One region of the Geminicoccus roseus DSM 18922 genome, then DNA from elsewhere that is predicted to be linked to it. Evidence: riboswitches for the same ligand, from Rfam matches in the RefSeq annotation. Region 1 holds a riboswitch; each other region holds the start of a gene.
The links. A riboswitch is a leader RNA that binds a small molecule or an ion and turns the genes downstream of it on or off. The one in region 1 is predicted to bind thiamine pyrophosphate.
Positions count from the first base shown of each region.

Region 2: it holds a riboswitch for thiamine pyrophosphate, as region 1 does, so the genes downstream of both, thiM (hydroxyethylthiazole kinase) here and GEMRO_RS0112070 (TenA family protein) in region 1, are expected to answer to the same signal.
Region 3: it holds a riboswitch for thiamine pyrophosphate, as region 1 does, so the genes downstream of both, GEMRO_RS27205 (ABC transporter ATP-binding protein) here and GEMRO_RS0112070 (TenA family protein) in region 1, are expected to answer to the same signal.
Region 4: it holds a riboswitch for thiamine pyrophosphate, as region 1 does, so the genes downstream of both, GEMRO_RS0120450 (FAD-dependent oxidoreductase) here and GEMRO_RS0112070 (TenA family protein) in region 1, are expected to answer to the same signal.

Region 1 is NZ_KE386572.1:2,367,143-2,372,657, reverse strand. It holds gene GEMRO_RS0112075 (glucose 1-dehydrogenase) at 68-832, opposite strand; TPP riboswitch at 994-1,115, shown strand; gene GEMRO_RS0112070 (TenA family protein) at 1,196-1,837, shown strand; gene GEMRO_RS32630 (ATP-binding protein) at 2,032-4,524, opposite strand; gene hutH (histidine ammonia-lyase) at 4,897-5,515, shown strand, end outside.
Region 2 is NZ_KE386572.1:4,732,502-4,738,016, reverse strand. It holds gene tenA (thiaminase II) at 191-862, opposite strand; gene thiD (bifunctional hydroxymethylpyrimidine kinase/phosphomethylpyrimidine kinase) at 862-1,665, opposite strand; gene thiE (thiamine phosphate synthase) at 1,668-2,321, opposite strand; gene thiM (hydroxyethylthiazole kinase) at 2,318-3,112, opposite strand; TPP riboswitch at 3,101-3,200, opposite strand; gene GEMRO_RS0123370 (histone deacetylase family protein) at 3,304-4,263, shown strand; gene GEMRO_RS0123365 (exodeoxyribonuclease VII small subunit) at 4,260-4,502, shown strand; gene GEMRO_RS0123360 (polyprenyl synthetase family protein) at 4,515-5,402, shown strand; gene dxs (1-deoxy-D-xylulose-5-phosphate synthase) at 5,433-5,515, shown strand, end outside.
Region 3 is NZ_KE386572.1:366,005-371,519, forward strand. It holds gene GEMRO_RS0103110 (ABC transporter substrate-binding protein) at 1-714, opposite strand, end outside; gene GEMRO_RS0103115 (ABC transporter permease) at 767-1,522, opposite strand; gene GEMRO_RS27205 (ABC transporter ATP-binding protein) at 1,519-2,325, opposite strand; TPP riboswitch at 2,319-2,439, opposite strand; gene GEMRO_RS0103125 (hypothetical protein) at 2,511-3,722, opposite strand; gene rodA (rod shape-determining protein RodA) at 3,909-5,045, opposite strand; gene mrdA (penicillin-binding protein 2) at 5,058-5,515, opposite strand, start outside.
Region 4 is NZ_KE386572.1:4,117,069-4,122,583, forward strand. It holds gene ligD (DNA ligase D) at 1-1,951, shown strand, start outside; gene GEMRO_RS30860 (fatty acid desaturase) at 2,183-3,268, shown strand; TPP riboswitch at 3,699-3,834, shown strand; gene GEMRO_RS0120450 (FAD-dependent oxidoreductase) at 3,881-4,882, shown strand; gene thiS (sulfur carrier protein ThiS) at 4,879-5,076, shown strand; gene GEMRO_RS0120460 (thiazole synthase) at 5,083-5,515, shown strand, end outside.

The DNA.
Region 1 (5,515 bases):
AGGTCCCGCCGTGACCGGGACCTCCACCCCCTGCTCCGCCCGCTTGGCGAGCCGGGGAGATCCGGCCCTAGAGGCTGGTGGAGATCCCGCCGTCGACCATCAGCACGTGTCCATGCACGTAGCTGGCCGCGTCGGAGGCAAGGAACACCGCCGCCCCTTTCAGCTCGGCAGGCTCGGCCCATCGGCCGGCGGGGGTGCGGGCCTCGACCCAGGCGGTGAACGCCTGATCGTCCAGGAGCTTCTGGTTCATCTCGGTGGTGAAGTAGCCCGGCCCGATCGCGTTGACCCGCACACCCTGACGGGCCAGTTCCGCGGCGAGCGACCTGGTCATCCCGTGCAGGCCGGCCTTGGCCGCGGCATAGGCGTGGATGCCCGGCCGGCCCAGGATCGAGATGACCGAGCCGGTATTGATGATGCTGCCGCCGCCCTGCCCCAGCATCACCTTGGCCGCCTCGCGCGCCATCCGGAAGCAGGCCGACAGGTTGGTCGAGATCACCCGGTCGAAATCCTCGTCAGTCCACTCGGCCACCGGGGCCCGGTGCTGGATGCCGGCATTGTTGACCAGGATGTCGAGGCGACCATGCCGCCCGGCCACCTCGGCCACGCCCGCCGCCACGGCTTTCGCATCGCTCACGTCGAACGCGGCTGCCTCCGCCTTGAGGCCACGCCCCCGCAGGGCGGTCGCCCGCTCCTCCAGGCTGGCCGGATCGCGGCCGTTCAGGACGACGGTTGCGCCGTGCTCGGCCAGACCCTCGGCCATGGCGAAGCCCAGCCCGCGGGATGCGCCGGTCACCAGGGCGACCTTGCCGGTCAGATCAAACAGGTTGGACATGGATGGCCTCCGCTTCGTGTGTTGAAGGGGTGAAGACCGATCCCGGCCAGGGCGCAAGCCGGATGCGCAGCGGCACCGGCTCCTTGCTTCCATGTACCGCCGGAAGAGTTGCCCGCCGCCGTCGCTGGATGCTTTCCCTCAGCCTGCGCTCCTACTAGGCTTAAGGGACCAAGGGGAGTCCCGGCAGGGGACTGAGAGGCCATCGGCGCCAGAACGGCGGCATGGCGACCCGTCGAACCTGATCCAGGTCATGCTGGCGAAGGGAATGGTGGTCGTCACCGTCGCGTGCTCCTGCGCCCAAGGCCGCCCCTGCTCCTCCCGATGCACCTGGATCCGGCGGCCCAGCGACCGTGGAGTGGAACGATGTCGACGATCCGATTCAGCGATGAACTGCGTGAAGCCAGCGAGCCCGACTGGTCCGCGGCGGTGGGCCACCGCTTCGTGGCCGAGTTGTTCGAGGGCAGCATCGCCGATCCGGCGATGGGCAGCTACCTGGTCCAGGATCACCGCTTCCTCGACAGCTTCCTGCAACTCCTGGGCGCAGCGGTCGCCAGCTCCGACCGGTTCGAGTCGCGGATCCGGCTCGGCCGCTTCATCGGCCTCGTCTCGGGCGAGGAGAACACCTACTTCCTGCGCTCCTTCGACGCGCTCGGCATCACGGCGGAGGACCGCGCGCGCATTCCCGACAAGGCACCGACCGCTGGCTTCAAGGCGATCATGCAGGAAGCGGCGCAGACCTGCAGCTATGCGGCGGCGCTGTCCGTGCTGACCGTGGCGGAGTGGCTCTATCTCGACTGGGCCGGCCAAGCGCCGTCGCCCTTGCCGCAGAACTTCATCCATGCAGAGTGGATCACCCTGCACGACAATGCGGATTTCCGCGACCTCGTGACCTTCCTGCGCAGCGAACTCGACCGGGTCGGCCCGTCGGAGCGGGAGCGGTGCCAGGATTTCTTCCGCCGCTCGGTCGCGCTGGAGCGGGCGTTCTTCGACGCGGCCTATGCCTGACCGGCCGGTCTGCAGCCAATCCTGAGGCGAGCCTCGGCGCCCGCCTCGGCCAAGCTGCGGCTCCGTGGAACGATGCGACATGCCGCACACAGGAAGTGGCGGGACCAGATGTGCATCCGTCCAGCTGGCCCAACGGCATCGTTCGTCCCGACCCTGGCCAGGGTCGCGAGAAGCAGCTGCTCGCTGCCGGCTGATCAGGCCGGCACGTTCAGGAACTGCCGATGCACCAGTTCGTCCCGCGTCCGGCCGATCGCCTGGTTTAGTCGCAGCAGGTGATCCCTGAGTTCGCGGCCGTTCCTGGCCTCGTCCTCGATGCTGCGGGCGATCTCCCCGATCTGCACCAGCCCGAAGCTGGGCGCGCTGCCGGCCAGGCGATGGGCGAGCTTCGCGACCTCGGCGGGATCGGCGGCTCGCCTGACCATCTCCCCCGCGATCTGCTCCGCCGAGGCCAGCGCATCGTCCAGGAAACGCACGAGCCTGGCCCGGCCCGCCATGACTTCCAGCCCCTCGATCCGCGCCTGGTCGAAGAGCACGGCGCCAGGGCCTGCCGGATCGGGGGCCGGCATGGCCGGCGGATCATCCGCCCTGGCGCCCGCTTGGCCTTGTGAGGCGATGGCGGCCAGAGCGCGGAACAGTTCATCCCAGGCGATGGGCTTGGTCAGCACGCCGTTCATGCCCACGGAAAGGCAGCGTTCTCGCTCCGCCTCCATCACGTTGGCGGTAAGCGCCAGGATCGGCACGCTGCCGCCTGGAGGAGGCATGGCCCGGATCCGGCGGGTCGCCTCGATCCCGTCCATGGCCGGCATCTGCACATCCATCAGGATCACGTCGAAGCGTTGGGATTGCGCCGCCGACACCGCCTGCTCCCCGTTCTCGGCGAAAACGACCGTGTGGTCATGGCGGGACAAGGTTGCCTGAAGGAGGTCGCGGTTCACCTCGACATCCTCGGCCACCAGGATGCGCAGCGGCCGGATCATCGCGGGATCGAGCTTGGATCTCGCCGTGACCGCCACGGCATCCCCTGGCGCCAGGAGCACCTCGAACCAGAACGTGCTGCCCTGCCCCATTCGGCTCCTGATGCCGATCTCTCCGCCCATGGTGGTGACGAGCTGCCGGCAGATCGCCAGCCCCAGGCCGCTGCCGCCATATTTCCGGGCGGTCGAGCGGTCAGCCTGCATGAAGGGCTGGAACAGCTCTGATTGTCGATCCTCCGGGATACCGATCCCGCTATCCTCGACCTCGAAGCGGAACAGCAACAGGGCGTCAGGACCGTTCCGGCAGCCGATCCGGACCTGAACGCCGCCCTGGCTCGTGAACTTCAGCCCATTGCCGATCAGGTTGACCAGGATCTGCCGCAACCGGGTCGGATCGCCCCTCACCACCATCGGCGCCTGAGGGTCCAGATCGAAGTCCAGGGTCAGGCCACGCTCGGTTGCCAGCGGCGCCATGATCGAGCGGAGCTGCTCGATGAAGCCTTGAAGCGAAAAGTCCACCTTCTCCAGCGTCAACCCGCCGGCATCGAAGCGCGAGAAGTCCAGAATATCGTTGATCACGCCCAGAAGATGCTGTCCGGAGGTTCGGATCGCCTGGACGTAGCCGCGCTGGCGGGGCTGCAGGGGCTCGGCCGCAAGCAGTTCCGCCATGCCCAGCACGCCCGTCATGGGGGTGCGGATCTCATGGCTCATCGCCGCCAGGAACTGCGACTTCGCCCGCTCCGCATGCTCCGCCTCGGCCTGCGCCCGCCTGGCCTCCTTCGCCGCCGCCTCGGCCGCCTGCGCCGCCGCCCGCAGGGATTGGGCACTGCGCTGCCGCAGCCAGCTGAGATAGCCGGTGGAAAGGGCCAGGAGCAGGATCACCGCCAGCGCCACGTACAGGCGCAGCCACCATGGCCCCAGCCGATCGGCCAACGGCTCCGAGGTGACGACCTGCAGGCCGGTACCCGGCACGTGAGCCCAGGCGATCACGGCATCGGCGGTGACCGTCTGGCCGTTATGGGTCGTGTCAAGCGAACGCCAGGCGTCCAGGGCCGCCGGCGGTCGGGGCGCGGTCTCGGGATCTGGCCAGTGCCGGCCATCGAGCGCGTAGAGCACCCCGTCGCCGTCCACCAGGCTGATGGTCTGGTCGCGGGCGTCGAGAAGCCCGTCGAACACGCCCGCGTAGAGATGCAGGCCCGCCGCCACCGCCAGCACGCCCGCTGGCCGACCATCGGGGTCCCGCAACGCCCAGCTGATCGGCACGATCCAGCGATAGGGAGCGATGCGGGTGATGATCGGCGAGCCGATCAGCATCCCCGGAGTGGCGGCGTCGGAATGCTTCCTGAAATAGGTCCGGTCGCTCAGATCGAGACCAACGGCATCATCATTACGGCTGCGCACGATGATGCCGTCCGCGTCCGCCATCACCAGAGTCGCGAGGGATTCGACCTGCTCATCCTGGCTCGCCCGGCGGGTGAGCTGCTGATAGACCGCCTCCCGGCCGAGGGTTCCCGACTGGAAGTCGTCGACCGCCAGGGACACCACCAGATCGAGCGTGCCCAGGGTGCGGCGGACTGTTCCGGCAGCGGTGGAACTGGTGCTAGCCAGATCCTTCTGGGCAGCTGTCAGGATCTGCGCACGATCCCGGTCGAGCAGCACCCAGCCCAGGCCGGCGCACAGGGCAAGGGTGAACGCTCCGCTGAGCAGGGCCATCCGCCACGGTCGCTGGGCAGCCAACCATGCTGAAAGTGCTGACGCTGAGCCACCTGCCACAGATTACTCTTAGGATCGGAAACCTGACAGTAGAGGCAGATGCTTTCACCTCACCTCTGTGACACAGATGCTAACACTGAAGATCCGCTTCGAGTAGCAGGCCGAAGTACTGTTACGAATATTTTTTCTTTCTGAAGTATGTCGATCCGGGAGCGGCTATCGCTCGCCGCTGCCGGGCGCCCACGACAGGCCATGATGCGCAGCAATCCCGCCATGCGGCTGCAACCGCCCGAAAGCGCCGCCGCACGGCGGACGGCCATGGCGCCTGTGCGGATGCAGGCCTAAGAGCAGGGGAAACCGCGAAGCTGGAGGTTGGGCATGCCGGTGCTGATTCCGGGCAGGCTGGTGCTGGATGAACTGGCACGTTGGGTTGCGGCTCCGGGCCTCGACCTCGTGCTGGACGAATCGTTCCGGCCGAAGATCGAGGCGGCGGCCAGGCTGGTGGCGGATGCCGCGGCGGCCGATGCGGCGACCTATGGCGTCAATACCGGCTTCGGCAAGCTGGCGCAGACCCGGATCTCCCCGGCCCAGGTCGAGGAACTGCAGAAGCGGCTGGTCCTGAGCCACATGTGCGGGGTCGGCCGGCCGCTGGACGACCTGGTGGTGCGCCTCGTGCTCGTGCTGAAGGCAGCCTCCCTCGCGCATGGCCATTCCGGGGTGAAGGTCGAGACGATCGAGGCGCTGCTCACCATGCTGCGCCACGACGCGCTGCCGGTGATCCCGGCCAAGGGATCGGTCGGCGCATCCGGCGACCTCGCACCGCTGGCGCACATGAGCGGGGCGCTGATCGGGGTCGGCCAGATCCGGCTGAAGGGCGAGACGCTGCCGGCGGACGAGGCGCTGGCAAGGATCGGGCTCCAGCCGCTGACGCTCGGCGCCAAGGAGGGGCTGGCGCTGCTGAACGGCACCCAGGTCTCGACCGCCCTGGCGA
Region 2 (5,515 bases), 2.4 Mb from region 1:
GTAAGTCGGCGTCATGATCGGCCGCTGCGCACTGCCGCAGCTGCGAGTATGATGCTGCTGCTTAACAAATTTGGATAAATTTCTGAAAATGCAGATGTTATATCTGCAAATTAAAGTTCTGCCCTTCGCGCCCGCGGCCATGACATCGTGGAGGTCGGACCTGCCGGCCCGGCCCCTCCCTCCTGCCGACTCAGACGCGGACCGGCCAGGTCTCCATCCGGTAGGCGCTGTCCCAGAACATCCACTCATACTGCGTGGAGCGGTGGTAGGCCTGCCGCATCCGCGCCCGGGTGGCGGCGGACACCTGCTCGGCCACCCCGTCCAGCATCGCCTCCACGGCCAGCACCACGTCGCCGAACGCCTGGTCGGAATAGTTGTCGATCCAGGCCGAGAACGGGTTGTCGGCCACCGTCACCTCCTTGATGCGGCAGCCCACGTCCCAATAGATCCGGAAGCAGGGCAGGATCGCGGCGGCGCCGACCTCGAAGCCGTCCCGGGAGATGCTGGCCTGCAGGAAGTCGGTATAGGCCAGGCAGGTCGGCGACGGCTCCGCCTGCTCGACCTGCTCGGGCCGGATGCCGAACAGCTCGAAATAGCTGGCATGCAGGGCGCGCTCGACCTCGATGGCGCCGTCCGCCGACTTCGCGAACAGCGAGATCATCGCGGGTTCCGGGGCCACGGACGCCACCCGGGCCAGGACCCGGGCATATTCCAGCAGGTAGAGCGCGTCCTGGATCACGTAGTTCTGGAAGCGGGCGGTCTCCAGCGTGCCGTCGGCCAGCTCGCGGTTGAAGGGCAGGGCCAGGATCCGCTCCAGAAGGTCGGCGGTCTCGTGGCGCATCGTTGCGGTGAAGGAGGTCATCAATCGGTCCAGAGCGCGTGGAAGTGATGGATGGGGCCGTGGCCATGGCCGACCTCCAGCCGGTCGGCGTTGGCGATCGCACCGGTCAGCCAGGCCTTGGCCGCGCGCACCGCCTCCAGCTTGTCCTGGTGGCGGGGCAGCAGCGCCGCGATGGCGGAGGAGTAGGAGCAGCCGGTGCCATGGGTGTTCCTGGTGGCGATCCGCCTGGCCGGAAGCTCCACGACCCGCTCGCCGTCGGCGAACAGATCGGGTGCGTCCTCTGTCCCGAGATGACCGCCTTTCAGCACCACCGCCTTTGGTCCGAGCGCCAGCAGGGCCGGCAGGAGACCACGCATGCCGGCGAGATCGCGCGGCTCCGGCAGGCCGGTCAGCACCGCGGCCTCGGGCAGGTTCGGGGTCAGCACCGCGGCGATCGGGGCGAGCCTGGTCCGCACCGCGCCCACCGCTTCCTCGGCCAGCAGGCGGTCGCCGCCCTTGGCGACCATGACCGGGTCGACCACCAGGTTCTGGGCGCCATGGACCTGGAGACGGTCGGCGATCACGGTGGCCAGCTCGGCGGTGGCAACCATGCCGACCTTGACAGCGTCGATCCGGACGTCAGCGAACAGGGTGTCGATCTGCTGGGCGACAAACTCCGGCGGGACCAGGTGGACGCCGTCTACGCGCCGGGTGTTCTGCGCGGTGAGCGCGCTCAGCACCGCGCAGCCATAGGCGCCCAGCGCCGCAAAGCTCTTCAGGTCGGCCTGGATGCCGGCTCCGCCGCTGGGATCGGAACCGGCGATCGTCAGGATGTTGTGGATCATGGTCAGTACCTGCCGCGGGCTTGGCGCGCGCGGGCGACGAGGGTGGAAAGAGCCCTGGCGGCAGCCCTGGGGTCGGAGGAGCGGGCGATCGCGCTGACCACGGCGACGCCGTCGGCTCCGGCGAACACGGCGCTCTCCGCACTGTCCATGCCGATGCCGCCAATGGCGACCACCGGCAGCTTCAGCCGGGAGCGGATCGCCTGGAAGCGCTCCACGCCAAGCGGCGGAGCCGCGTCGGGCTTGGTGGCGGTGGCGAACAGGGGGCCCAGGCCAACATGGTCGACCACCGCCGGATCGACGGTCTCGATCTCGGCCTCGCTGGTCACCGACAGGCCGAGGATCCGGTCCTTGCCCAGGATCGCCCGGGCGGCGGCCGGCGGCAGGTCGTCCTGGCCGACATGGGCGCCATCGGCACCTGCAGCGACCGCCACGTCGACCCGGTCGTTGACGATCACCGGCACCGGCGAGCCGGCCAGGCGCGCCCGCACCGCGCGGACCGTGCGGATCAGGGCCTGGGCGCTGGCGGTCTTGTCGCGGACCTGCACGATCATGGCACCGCCCTGGACCGCGGCCTCGGCGAGCGCCGGGAAGGAGGTGGGCGGGGTGGTCGCGGCGTCCAGCACCAGATAGAGGCCTAGATCGACGTTGCGGCTCATGACAGGCGCGCCCGGACCCCGAGGGTGACGGGATCGAGGCCTGCCAGCCGGTCGAGGATCGCGACCTGGAGGGAGCCCGGGCCGTTGCTGGTGTCGGCGGCGATCTCCCCGGCCACGCCCAGGATCGCGCAGGCGGCGAGGCCCGCCAGGAGCCGGTCGGGTTCGACCGCCAGGCAGGCGGCGGTGAGCGCGCTCAAGCTGCAGCCGAGCCCGGTGACGCGGGTCATCCGGGCGTCGCCGTTAGCGCAGGACAGCGTCTGGCGGCCATCGGTGACATGGTCGGTGGCGCCGGTGACCACCACCACGGCCCCGGTCTCGCCGGCCAGGCGCCGGGCGGCGTCCAGGGCCAGGTCGCTGCCGGCGGTGCTGTCGACGCCCCGGGTGGCGGCACCGGCGCCGGCCAGCGCCATGATCTCCGAGCCGTTGCCACGGATCAGGCTCGGGCGATGGGCCAGAAGCGCGCGGCCGGTATCGGTGCGCAGCCGGGTGGCGCCGGCGCCGACCGGGTCCAGGACCCAGGGCTTGCCAAGCGCTAGCGCCCGGGCGGCGGCCAGTTCCATGGCCGTGATCCAGGGGGTTGAGAGCGTGCCAATGTTCACGACCAGGGCGTCGGCGATGCCGACGAACTCCTCGACCTCCTCGGCCGCATGGACCATGGCCGGCGAGGCGCCCACGGCCAGCAGGGCGTTGGCGGTCGAGTTCATCACCACGTAGTTCGTGATGTTGTGGACGAGCGGGCGACGCGTCCGGATCGCGTCGAGCACCCGTCCGATCCGGTCGGACGACGTCATTGGCCTCCCTTCGCTGGCATGACCCAGATCAGGTTCGATGGGTTTGATCTCAGTCCGCCATCCTCGGCGAACACCCCGTGGCGGGGTTGAGGATGGGGGCTTCCCGACCGATGTCAACCTCGGGCATGGATCGGCGCTGGGGTTGGCTGGCGCAGGCCCAACCCGATCGTAGCCGAGGGAGCCGTCTCGACGTGAACGTCCTGGTCTTCACCCATGATTCCGCCCGCGGCCACGACACCGGCCCAGGCCATCCCGAGCGCCCGGCGCGCCATGACGCGGTGATAGCGGCGCTCCGGTCGATCGAGGACGCCTGGTTGGTCCGCCGGGAGGCCCCGCCGGCCACGGTCGAGCAGATCCTGCGGGTGCACCGACAGGCCTATGTCGAGGCAACGCTGGCAGCGATGCCGAACGAGGGCCTGGTCCGGCTCGATCCGGACACGGTGGTCTCGCCCGGCAGCCGCGAGGCGGTGCTGCGTGCGGCCGGCGGGGCGGTGGCCGGCGTGGACGCGGTGCTGGCGGGGGAGGCAAGCCGGGCGTTTGCCGCCATGCGCCCGCCCGGCCACCATGCCGAGAGCGACAAGGCGATGGGGTTCTGCCTGTTCGACAGCGTGGCGGTGGGCGCCGCCCATGCCAGGGCTGCGCATGGGATCGGGCGGATCGCGATCGTGGACTTCGACGTCCATCATGGCAACGGCACCCAGGAGATCTTCTGGGACGACCCGCAAACCCTCTATGTCTCGACCCACCAGTGGCCGCTCTATCCCGGCACCGGTGCCGCCTCGGAGCGGGGCGCGCACGGCAACGTCCTGAACGTGCCGCTGCCGCCGGGCACCGACGGGGAGGGCTTCCGCCAGGCGGTGGAGGCGCAGGTGCTGCCGGCGCTGGAGCGGTTCCGGCCGGAACTGCTGTTCATCTCCGCCGGGTTCGACGCGCACCGCGCCGACCCCCTGGCCAATCTCGCTTTGGTGGAGGAGGATTTCGCCTGGATCACCAGCGAACTGGTGGCGGTCGCCGAGCGACATGCGCAGGGGCGGGTGGTCTCGGTGCTCGAAGGCGGCTACGACGTGGACGCGCTCGAGACGAGCGTGGTGGCACATCTTCGGGCGCTGGCCGGCGAAGAGCGCGCCAAGCAGGAGAAAACGGCCCGGTGAGCGACATCGACACCAAAGACATGAGCTTCGAGGCAGCCTTGAGCGAGTTGGAGAAGCTGGTTCAGGAACTGGAGCGGGGCCAGCTCGACCTGGACGAGGCGATCTCGGCCTATGAGCGCGGCACCGCGTTGAAGGAACTGTGCCGGCAGAAGCTGGCGGACGCGCAGATGCGGGTCGAGAAGCTGTCGGTGAACGCCGCGGGCGAGCCGCGGGTCGAACCCTTCGATCCTGCGCGCTGATCGGCGGCCGCCTTGTTCAAGCCATTCCTGGAAGAGACCGCCAAGATCGTCGAGGCCGAGATCGACCGGCTGCTGGGCGACCCGGCCCAGCATGCCGCACCCAGGCTCGCCGAGGCGATGCGCTATGCGGCGCTGGGAGGCGGCAAGCGGCTGCGGGCAGCGCTGGTGCGGGCGGTGGCGCAGACCCTGGCCGCCGATCCCAAGGCGCTGAGCTGGGAAACCACCGCTGCCTCGGCCGAGGTGCTGCATGCCTACTCGCTGATCCACGACGACCTGCCGGCCATGGACGACGCCTCGCTGCGCCGCGGCCGACCGACCTGCCACTTGGCCTTCGACCAGGCCACCGCCATCCTGGCGGGCGACGCCCTGCAGGCGGCGGCGTTCGGCTGGATCGCCGGCGACCCCTATCTGAGCGCGGAGGCGAAGGTGGCGCTGGTGGCGGGGCTGGCCCAGGCAGCCGGTCTGGCCGGCATGTGCGGCGGGCAGATGCTCGACCTGGAGGGCGAACAAACGCCGCCGGACCTGGCGGGCCTGGAGCGGATGGAGCAGCTGAAGACCGGTGCGATGATCGCGTTCTCGGCCGATGCCGGTGCGGTCATCGCCGGCGCGTCCCCGGAACTGCGCGAGCATGTCGCGGGCTGGGCGCGCTGCCTGGGCCTGGCGTTCCAGATCACCGACGACCTCCTGGACGTCGAGGGCGACAAGGCGCTCACCGGCAAGGATGCCGGGCTGGATGCCGCCCGCGGCAAGACTACCTTCGTAAGCCTGACCAGTGCCGAAGCCGCGCGTGAACGGCTAGAGGCGCTGGGCGAGGCGGCACGTGCCCACCTGGACAGCCTGCCGGGCGACGTCACGCTGCTCCACGCCCTTTTCCACCACGTCGTCACGCGCGATCGCTGAACCCAGCGCACGTCCTGGAGCCGACGGTATATGGCCGACACCCACTTGCTCGACAGAATCAACACGCCGGATGAACTGCGCCGGCTGCCCAAGTCGCAGATGCGCCAGATCGC
Region 3 (5,515 bases), 2.0 Mb from region 1:
GCGGAAGACGTCCCAGGCTTCCTCGGGGTGGTTCAGGATCCAGTGGGTGGCGGCCTCGACCGCGTGCAGGAAGCGCGACAGCTCCGGGCGCGCCTGCCCGTCCGCGTGGGCCACGTAGATCAGCTCGTCATAGGCGGGCACCCCTTCCTCCTCGGGATAGAAGCCCCGGCCCGGATGGCCCAGCAGCGCCATCTGCGGCATCTCGACGTTGCGATAGGCGCCGATCACCGCGTCCACCTGGCCGCTGATCAGGGACGGCGACAGCGAGAAGTTGACGTTGACCAGCTCGACATCGTCCAGGCCGAGGCCGTGCTTGGCCAGCATGGCGCCGAGCAGCGCGTCCTCGACGCCCGCCACCGAGAAGCCGACCTTGCGGCCCTTCAGGTCGGCGATGCTCTGGACCGGGCTGTCCTCCAGCACCAGCAGGGTGTTGAGCGGCGTGTCGACCAGGGTACCGATCCGGACCAGCGGCAGCCCGGCGGCGACCTGCAGGTGCAGCTGCGGCTGGTAGCTGACCGCAATGTCGGCCTGGCCGGCCGCGACCAGCTTGGGAGGGTCGTTCGGGTCGGACGGAGCGATCAGCTCGACCTCCAGATCCTCCGCGGCGAAGAAGCCCTTCTCCTTGGCGACCACCAGGGGCCCGTGATCGGGATTGACGTACCAGTCCAAGAGCACGGTGAGCTTGTCGGCGGCCCGGGCCGGCAGCGCCGCCATCAGCAGGGTGAGCGCCAGGATCGAGATGCGAAGCACGGCGTGCGCCTCCAGTTTATCGGTTGTTCTCGTAGGTGTCGGGCTGCCAGCGGACCAGGCGCGCCATGGTCCGGTCGACCAGCCACCAAAGCCCCACCGCCATCGCCGCCAGGACCACCAGGGCGGCGAACATCACGTCGACCTGCATCCGGGCATTGGCCTGCAGCATCAAAAAGCCCAGCCCGCCGGACGAGCCGACCCATTCGCCGACCACCGCCCCGATCGGCGCCACGGCGGCGGCGACCCGCAGGCCGGACGCCAGGGCCGGCAGGGAAGCCGGGACCCGGACCTGCCAGAGCACCGCCAGGGACCCGGCATCCATGACCCGGGCCAATTCCAGCCAGCCGGTCTCGGTGCGGCGCAGCCCGTCGAAGAAGGCGAGCGTGACCGGGAAGAAGATGATCAGGATCGCCATCGCGACCTTGGACACCAGGCCATAGCCCAGCCAGAGCACCAGCAACGGTGCCAGGGCGAACACCGGCAGGGCCTGGCTGATCACCAGGACCGGCATCAGCCAGCGCCGCGCTGGCGCGGACAGCACCAGGAGCAGGGCCGCCAGCATTCCGATCAGGCTGCCAAGGCCGAAGCCCAGCACGATCTCGGTGAGGGTGGTGCCGGCATGGACGGCCAGCAGGTCGCGGCGCTGCCAGGCGACCGTGGCGACCGCCACCGGGCCCGGCAGCATGTAGGGCGGCACCCCACTGGCCCAGACCCCCAGCTGCCAGAGGCCGAGGATGCCGCCGGCGGTGACCAGCGGGCGCAGGACGTTCACGCCGCCTCCGTGGCACGGGCGGACGCCAGCAGTTCGGCCAGGAGTTCGGCCTGCAGCCTTGCCAAGGCCGGATCGGAGGGATCGCGCGGGGCGGGCCCCTTGGGCAGGATCGGCCCCTGCAGCCTGGCCGGCCGGCCGGACAGCACCCAGATCCGGTCGGACAGGCGCAGGGCCTCGGTGGGCTGGTGGGTGACCAGCAGGACGGTGCGGCCCTCCAGCAGCTCGGCGGCCAGGTCCTGCAGGCGGTGGCGGGTGATCGCGTCCAGGGCCGAGAACGGCTCGTCCATCAGGACCACCGGGCGCTGCTCCATCAGGGTGCGGGCCAGGGCCACCCGCTGGCGCATGCCCCCAGACAGGGTGGCGGGAGCGGCCTGTCCCCGCCCGGCCAGGCCAACCCTCTCCAGCAGGGCATCGGCGCGCGCGGCAAGCTCGGCGAATTCGCCCCGGGAGGCCCCGCGGAGGCGGTGGCCGAGCAGCACGTTGTCGCGCACGCTGAGCCAGGGCAGCAGCAGGTCCTGCTGCGCCATCAGGGCGATGCTTCCCGCCCGCCCGTGCCCGTCGATCCGGACCCGCCCGCCCTCCTCCAGCCCCGCGATCAGGCGCAGGAGCGTGGTCTTGCCGACCCCGGACGGGCCCAGCAGGCAGGTCCATTGCCCGGCCGGCAGCTCCAGGCGCAGGTCACGCAGCAGGGTGCGGCCGTCATAGCGGAGATCGACGACCTCGAGGGTGACGGCCGGGCCGGTGCGCGGGCGCTCGCCGGGCGCAACGGCAGGGAGAACGGGAGATCTGGAAAGGGTCGCCATGCAGTTCCCATCCCTTCGCCAGTGTGAACTGGATCAGGTTCGAAGGGTCGCCATGCTGCACCGGATGTGCCGATGGCCTCTCAGCCCCTTGACGGGACTCCCCTTGGACGGCGCCCTGGATAGGTGATGGCGAAGGGTTTGGGAATGATGTTTCGACTTGGCCGGCGCGGCACCGGCCGGGCGGATCAGTTCAGGTAGAGCCGGAAGTCGCGCAGGGCGATCACGTGGTCCAGCTCCCAGGGACCCGGGCCGCGCAGGTTGCCACCCTGCTGCACCGACAGGAACAGGCCGGCCGTGCGCTGGCTGCGGCTGTTGCGCGGCATGAGCGGGTAGCTCTCGGCGATCCCGTCATGGTTGGCGTCGAAGGTGAAGCTGTCCTCCCGCCCGAAGGTGCGCAGGAGCTGGTTGTCGCTGCCGCGGTACAGCCAGATCCGGCTGGCCGCGCCCGAGCGGGTGCCGGGCGAGGAATCAAATTTTGGGTTCAGGATCAGCTCGTGCTCGAACCGGTACCAGACCCCGCGCTGGATCAGCTGGGTGTCGCCGCTCGGGTCATAGGCATGCATCTGGGTGAGGTATTCGTTGCTCGTGCTGTTCCCGTCGGCGGTGCAGTCATAGCTGAACATGTCGTTCTTGAAGTTGTTGCCGAGCTTGAGGGCGGCCACCGTGGAAGGCGCGCCGGCATCGGTGAAGCCCAGCCGCGTGGCGAACACCGAGCCGTCGTTGGTGATGCGGGTGGCGCCGGCGCACAGATGGTCCGGCGGGGCCGGCACGTTGAAGGCGTCGGTCAGGCCGGGCAGCTTGCCGTCGATTGCCCTGAAGTCGAAATTGCTGGAGAACATCACGTCGTAGGTGATGCACACCTTGCTGCCGGCGCTGCCCTTCAGGCTGGCGGGATCGATGATCGACCAAGTGCTGTGGTGGCCAAGCGAGGAAACGTTGATGCCGCCGCTGGGGATGCCCAGGCAGATGGCGGGGTCGGTGCCGTCGACGACGCATTCGGAGAGGTTGCGCCGGTTGATCTTGGCGGGAGCGCCCCAGCTGGTGCTCGCCGCCGGCGCCCAGGCGCCCTGGAGCTTCTCGCCATAGCCCGTCGTGGTGCTGGTGCCGAAGATGTGGCGCCAGTGCCGATCGAACTCGTACTGGTGGATGAGCTTGCCGCTCGCGTCGCGGCCATAGTCCAGGGACAGGATGTTGCCCGAGACCTTGCGCTTGTCCGCCGGCAGGTGCCCCAGCACCGAGACCAGGCTGGGCGACCTGGTCTGCCAGAACTTCTTGTTGATGCCGTAGGAGCCGCCGCAGGAAGTGGCCGGCTCGGCCGCAGCGACCGACGGAGCGGCGGCCAGCAGGAAGGTGCCGGCCAGCACGAGGGCGGCGGCGAACGAGCGCTTCAGCTTCATGATGTTCCTCTTTCCCGCCCGCCGCGGCCGTCCCCGGAACTGGACGGCCAGGCTTCATGGAATGATCGAGGAATAGGTATTTTTCCGGAAAGATGTCAATAAAGTTGAAAGTAATACCAGGATCTGCCGGTGAATTGCATGATCACCAGCCAGACCGAAGAAAATCCCGGCTGGCGGCGGATGCGGTCAGTGCCGGGGGAAGCGCTGGATGACGGTCTCGCGGTGGACGTCGGCGGACAGGAGAATGCCGAAGCCCAGGAGCACGGTGAGCATGGCGGTGCCGCCATAGCTCACCAGCGGCAACGGGATGCCCACCACCGGGATCAGCCCCATCACCATCGCGGTGTTGATCACCACGTAGACCGTGAAGTTCATGCTGAGCCCGACGATCACCAGGCGGGCGAACTGGCTGCGCGCCCGGGTCGCCGCATGGATGCCCAGCAGCACCACCGCCAGGAACAGGGCGAGCGTCGAGGTGGCGCCGACGAACCCGGTCTCCTCGGCCAAGGTGGTGAAGGCGAAGTCGGTATGCTTCTCCGGCAGGTAGTTCAGCTGCGCCTGCGAGCCGTGCAGGTAGCCCTTGCCCCAAAAGCCGCCGGAACCAAGGGCGATTTTGGACTGGATGATGTGGTAGCCCGAGCCCAGCGGGTCCTGTTCCGGGTTCAGGAAGGTTATCACCCGCTGGCGCTGGTAGTCGTGCATCATCCCCCAGCCGACCGGCAGGGTCCCCAGCGCCAGCGCGATCACCAGGGCGAACTTCCACCAGCGCACCCCGGCGGCGAAGAACAGGGTGCCGCCCACCGAGACCAGGGTGATGGCGGTGCCCAGATCCGGCTGGAGCAGCACCAGCCCCACCGGCGCGGCCACCATCAGGAGCGGCACCACCAGGAACAAGGGCCGGCGAACGTCCTCCAGCCACGCGGCATGGAACCAGCGCGCCAGGCCCAGGATCAGGGCGATCTTCATGATTTCGGAGGGCTGCAGCTGGACCGGCCCGAGGTCGATCCAGCGCTGCGCGCCCTTGGCGGCAAAGCCGGTCAGGTCGACCGCCACCAGCAGCGCCACGCCGATCCCGAACGCCCAGTAGGCGATCCTGAACCAGAACCGCACGTCGACCAGCGCCAGCGCCAGCATCACGCCCAGGCCCACCGCCAGCCGCAGCGCATGGCGCGATGCCCAGGGATCGGCCGCGCCGCCGGCCGCCGAATAGAGCACCGCGCAGCCGATCGCCCCGATCACTCCCAGCAGCGCCACCAGGAGCCAGTTGATCGACCAGACCTTGTCGAGCAGGGACAGGTCCGGCGCCTTCAGCCGCGTCTCCATCACGGCACCTCCTCAGGCCGCTTCGCCGGGTGCCGGCGGCATCGGCCTTGCCACGCCCTGCTGCAGGGCGCGGTCCAGGATGTCGCGGGCGATCGGGGCGGCCACGGCCGAGCCGCCGCCGCCATGCTCGACCACCACCGCCACCGCGAAGCGGGGTGCGTCCACGGGCGCATAGCCGACGAACAGGGCGTGGTCGCGCTGCTTCCAGGGAATGTCCTTGCGCTTGTAGGCGCCGGACAGGCGGTCGGCCTTGCTGATCCGGCGGACCTGCGAGGTGCCGGTCTTGCCGGCCATCTGCACGCCCGGCGTGAGCAGCGCCGAGGCGCGGGCGGTGCCGGACGGGCTGTTGACCACCCGGTACATGCCGGTCAGCACCAGATCCAGATGCTCTTTCGCGATGCCCAGCGGCTCCGGCGGGGCGCCGCAGCAGGTGGCATGCTGCGCGCCGCCGCGCGCCAGCCAGGGGGAGA
Region 4 (5,515 bases), 1.7 Mb from region 1:
GCCCCCCAAGGTCCAGCCCCTGCCGGACTTCATCCCGCCCTGCCTGGCCAGGCTGGAGGCGGCGCCGCCCGCCGGCGATCGCTGGCTGCACGAGATCAAGTTCGACGGCTACCGGATCCAGGCCCGGGTGCTGGACGGCCAGGTCACCCTCTTGACCCGCTCCGGCCTGGACTGGAGCAACCGGTTCGGCACGGCGATCCCAAAGGCGCTGGCGGGGCTGGACGCGCACAGCCTGGTGCTGGATGGCGAGATCGTGGTCGAGAACGAGGCAGGCGCCTCGGACTATGTGGCGCTGCGCACCGCCCTGTCCGAAGGCCACGCCGGGCAGTTCCGCTGCTACCTGTTCGACCTTCTGCACCTGGACGGCCAGGACCTGCGCGGCCAGCCGCTCTGGCAGCGCAAGCAGACGCTGCGCCAGCTGCTGCACGGTTTGGGCGACGACCAGCCGCTGCGGTTCAGCGAGAGCTTTCCCGAGCAGGGCGACCTCGTGCTGCAGCATGCCTGCCGGCTCAGCCTGGAGGGCATCGTCTCCAAGCGCAAGGACGCCCCCTACCGCTCCGGGCGCAGCGGCGACTGGATCAAGTCGAAATGCACCGACCGCCAGGAATTCGTGGTGGCCGGCTGGGTTCCGTCCAGCACGTCGTCCAAGGCGGTGGGCTCGCTGGTGCTGGCCTATCACGAGGATGGGGAGTTGGTGCATGCCGGCCGGGTCGGCACCGGCTTTGGCCGGGCCATCGCCAGGGAGCTGTGGGCGCGGCTGCAGGAGCTGGGCAAGGGCCGGATGCCGTTCCGGCAGCGCCCGGAGCGCAGCGACCGCGACGTGCGCTGGGTGCCGCCGGAGCTGGTGGCCGAGGTCGAGTTCCGCGGCTGGACCGGCGACCGCCTGCTGCGGCATGCCTCGTTCCGGGGGCTGCGCGACGACAAGCCGGCCACCGAGATCGTGCGCGAGGTTCCCGAGCAGGCGGAGCCCGCGGAACAGCCGGAGCCCGCGCCGCCTGCGAAGAAGCGCCAGGCCGCCCGCAAGCCGCCCACCAACGCCCGCCTCACCCATCCCGACCGGGTCTACTGGCCGGATGCCGGGATCACCAAGGAGGCCCTTGCCAGCTATTACGCGGAAGTCTGGCCGGCGATGGCGCCGCACGTGGTGGCAAGGCCGCTGTCCCTGCTGCGCTGCCCGGACGGCATCGGCGGCAAGTGCTTCTTCCAGAAATCGCCCTGGCGCGGGATCGGCCAGGCCGTCTCGGTGCTGGAGAACCCGGGCGACGGCGGCGATACCGTGCTGGCGATCGAAAACCTGGACGGGATGATCGCGCTGGTCCAGGGCGGCGTGCTGGAGGTCCATCCCTGGGGGGTGCGGGTCGACGACCTGGGCCATCCCGACCAGCTCACCTTCGACCTGGACCCGGATCCGGGGATCGGCTGGGAGGCGCTGAAGCAGGCGGCGCTGGAGGTGCGCGCGCGGCTGGCGGAGAGCGGGCTCCAGAGCTTCCTGAAGACCACCGGCGGCAAGGGCCTGCATGTCGTGGTGCCGCTGAAGCCCAGGGCGGACTGGACGGCCGCCAAGGCGTTCGCGAAGGATCTTGCCGGCGCCATGGCCAAGGACAGCCCCGGCCTCTACACCGCCACCATGTCGAAAAAGGCGCGGGCCGGGCGGATCTTCGTCGACTGGCTGCGCAACGGTCGCGGCAACACAGCCGTCGCCGCCTTCTCGACCCGGGCCCGTCCGGGGGCGCCGGTCTCCACGCCGCTTGGCTGGGATGAGCTGGGCCCGGACCTGCGCGGCACGCAGTTCAGCCTGGGCAGCGTGCCCGCGCGGCTCGGCCACCTGACGGCCGATCCCTGGAAGGGCTTCTTCAGGACCGGGCAGGTGCTTCCGGCAGGGAGCGGGAGCAAGCGAAAGTCCCCTGGAAAGCCGAAGGAATCCAGGGCGAAGGAGCGAGATGCCCATTGAAAGTGATCGGATGCCATCGCAATGCCGTACCCAGTCTTCAGTTGCGACGCCGGGACAGTCGCTTCATCTACATGGATGGCGGAGTAGTTGCTAATGTGGCCCTGGGGCAAGTGACATCATTTGCCGTTGGCCGGTGGTGAAAGCGCGCCGATCCAAATTGGATTTCTTCGAGTTTCCGCCTATCTGTAATTCGCATTCTGCCATGCGCTCGGATTGGCCGCGCGTGTCCGGATGCATGGACAGGAACGATCGTTGACCGCGAGCACGCCTCTTGACGTTTCCCGGGCCCATGCCGCCCGGGACTGGATGAAGAAACTCAGCCCGTACCGGGAAGCCAGCACCAGGCGCAGCCTGTTCGAGCTCGCCGTCACCGTGGTGCCGTTCCTGGCCGCGTGGATCGCCATGGCGGCCGCGGTGAACTTCGGCCAGTACTGGCTCTATGCGCTGCTGCTGGCCCCGGCCGCGGGCCTGGTGGTCCGCCTGTTCATGATCCAGCACGATTGCGGCCACGGCTCGTTCTTCCCGCGCCGCGGCCCCAACGACTGGACCGGGAGGGTGATCGGCATCCTGACCCTGACCCCCTACGACTACTGGCGGCACAGCCACGCGATCCATCACGCCAATTCCGGCAAGCTGGAGGGCCGCGGGATCGGCGACGTCGACACGCTGACGGTCGAGGAATATCTCGGCCGCTCCCGGCTCGGCCGGATCCGCTACTGGCTGTACCGCCACCCGGTCGTGATGTTCGGGATCGGCCCGGCCTATCTGTTCGTGCTGCAGTACCGCCTGCCGCTGGGCTTCATGGGCAAGGGCCGGCCCTGGCTCAGCACGATGCTGACCAACCTCGCGATCGCCGCCATGGCCGCCGTCCTGATCTGGCAGGTCGGGCTCGCCACCTTCCTCCTGGTCCATGTGCCGGTGGTGCTGCTGGCCGCCGCCGCCGGGGTCTGGCTGTTCTACGTCCAGCACCAGTTCGAGGAGACCCACTGGGCGCCGGATGTCGACTGGAGCATGCCGGAGGCTGCCCTGCACGGCAGCTCGCACTACGACCTGCCGGCGGTGCTGCGCTGGTTCACCGCCAACATCGGCATCCACCATGTCCACCACCTGGTCAGCCGGATCCCCTACTACCGCCTGCCCGAGGTCCTGCGCGACCATCCCGAGCTGCGCGAGGTCGGCCGATTGACCCTGCGCGAAAGCCTGGGCTGCGTGCGCCTGGTGCTGTGGGACGAGACCAGGAAGCGGCTGGTGTCGTTCCGGGAAGTGCGCCGCCAGCGCCGCCTGGACCTGGAAGCCGGCGCCCTGCCGGCCACCTGAGCCGGCACCCGCGCGCTCGCTCAGGAGCGCGCGGGTGCCCGAAAGCCCCGCCCACCGCCAGCGCGTCGCGGACCTGAGGCAGATCGGGCGGGCGGCGAGCCCGGGCGTGAAGCCGCGTCGGCGCGGGCAGGGCGTGAGGCCATGCTGAACCCCGTCGCCAAGCCCCTTGCCGGCCTGCAGCCTGTCCGGCTGCTTTGCCGGCCTGCCGAGGCACGGCGGTACCGGCGGCACCGCCTCGATCGGGGGCGCCCCTGGCTTGCCGGTCCCCGCAGCCTTTGCCGGCGCTCGGCTGGCAACCCGGGGAATGCTGATCCGCTCGGCTGGACGCGCCGCGCCCCGGCGCTCGGCAGGTTCCACGACGGGATTCCGGCCGGGCTTAAGCGCGCCCGCGCCCAACCCATTTGACTCCGGGGCCCGGCGGCCCCACGTTTCGCTCACCTAGGGGAGCCCCGCGAGGGGGCTGAGAGGCCATCGGCATCCGGGCAGCCGCCCGTCGGATGCGGCATGGCGACCCTTCGAACCTGATCCAGTTCATGCTGGCGTAGGGATGGGTGACCGCTGCAATCCGGCAGAGATCGACCCCCCATCGCCGGGATGGGGAGTTGCCGCCGCATGCGCGTTGCCGTCATCGGAGCCGGGGTCGCCGGCCTGACCGCCGCCCTGGCCTTTGCCCGGCGCGGCTGCGAGGTGCGCGTCTACGAGCGGGGACCATCGCTCGGCGCCACCTCCTGCTCGCGCTATGCCGGGGGCATGCTGGCACCCTGGTGCGAGCGCGAGAGCGCCGAGCCGCAGGTCGTCGAGCTGGGCCGGGAGGCGCTGGCCTACTGGCCGAAGGTCCATCCCGGTACCCTGCAGCATGGCAGCCTGGTGCTGGCGCCCAGGCGCGACGAGCGCGAGCTGGACCGCTTCGCCAGGCGCACCAGCCGCTACCAGACCCTCGACGCTGACGGACTGGCCGAACTGGAGCCGGACTTGGCCGGGCGGTTCGGCCGGGGCCTGTTCTTTGCCGACGAAGCCCATCTCGACCCGCGCGCCGCCCTGCCGTCGCTGGCCGACCGCCTGGCGGAGCAGGGAGTCCCGATCCGCTTTGGCGTCGACGCGCTGGCCGAGCCGCCCAAGGCCGACCTGCGGGTCGACTGCCGAGGCCTTGCCGCCCGCGACCGGCTGGCCGACCTGCGCGGCGTGAAGGGCGAGATGCTGATCCTGCGCTGCCGGGACGTGACCCTGAACCGGCCGGTCCGCCTGCTGCACCCGCGCTTCCCGCTCTACATCGTGCCGCGCCCGGACAATCTGTTCATGGTCGGCGCCACCATGATCGAGAGCGACGAGCGCAGCCGGGTGACCGCCCGCTCCATGGTCGAGCTGCTGAACGCCGCCTATGCGCTGCACCCGGCGTTCGGCGAGGCCGAGATCGTGGAGATCGGCGCCGATGTCCGCCCGGCCTTTGCCGACAACCTGCCGCGGGTCCGCCGGGACGGCGACAACCTGTACCTGAACGGCCTGTTCCGGCACGGCTTCCTCTTGTCGCCGGCCCTGGCGCGGATCGCCACGGAGCTGGTCCTGGATAATCAACAGATCCAGGGCATTACCGAGATAACCGGAGGTCATAAATGAAGATCGTGGTCAATGGCGAGCCGGTGGAGACTGCCGCGACCTCGCTGGCGGCCCTGCTGGAGGAACTGGGCTATGGCGCCACGGTGGTGGCGACCGCGGTGAACGGCAGCTTCACCCCGGCGCCCCGGCGGCCGGAGACCGGGCTGAACGAGGGCGACCAGGTCGAGATCCTGGCGCCGATGCAGGGAGGCTGAGCAATCATGGAGGTTTACGGGACGATCCTGAACTCGCGTCTCCTGCTCGGCACCTCGCAATATCCTTCGCCGGCGATCCTGGCCGATTCGGTGAAGGCGGCCGGGTCGGAGCTGGTGACCGTGTCGCTGCGCCGGGAATCCGGGGTCGAGCGGGCCGGGCAGGGCTTCTGGTCGCTGATCCGCTCGCTGGGGGTGCGGGTGCTGCCCAACACCGCCGGCTGCCACACGGTCAAGGAAGCGGTCGCCACCGCGCAGATGGCGCGCGAGGTGTTCGGCACGCCCTGGATCAAGCTGGAGGTGATCGGCAACCACGACACCCTGCAGCCGGACGTGTTCGCCCTGGTCGAGGCGGCACGGATCCTCAGCGCCGACGGCTTCCAGGTCTTTCCCTACACCACCGACGACCTGATCGTCGGGGAGAAGCTGCTGGAGGCGGGCT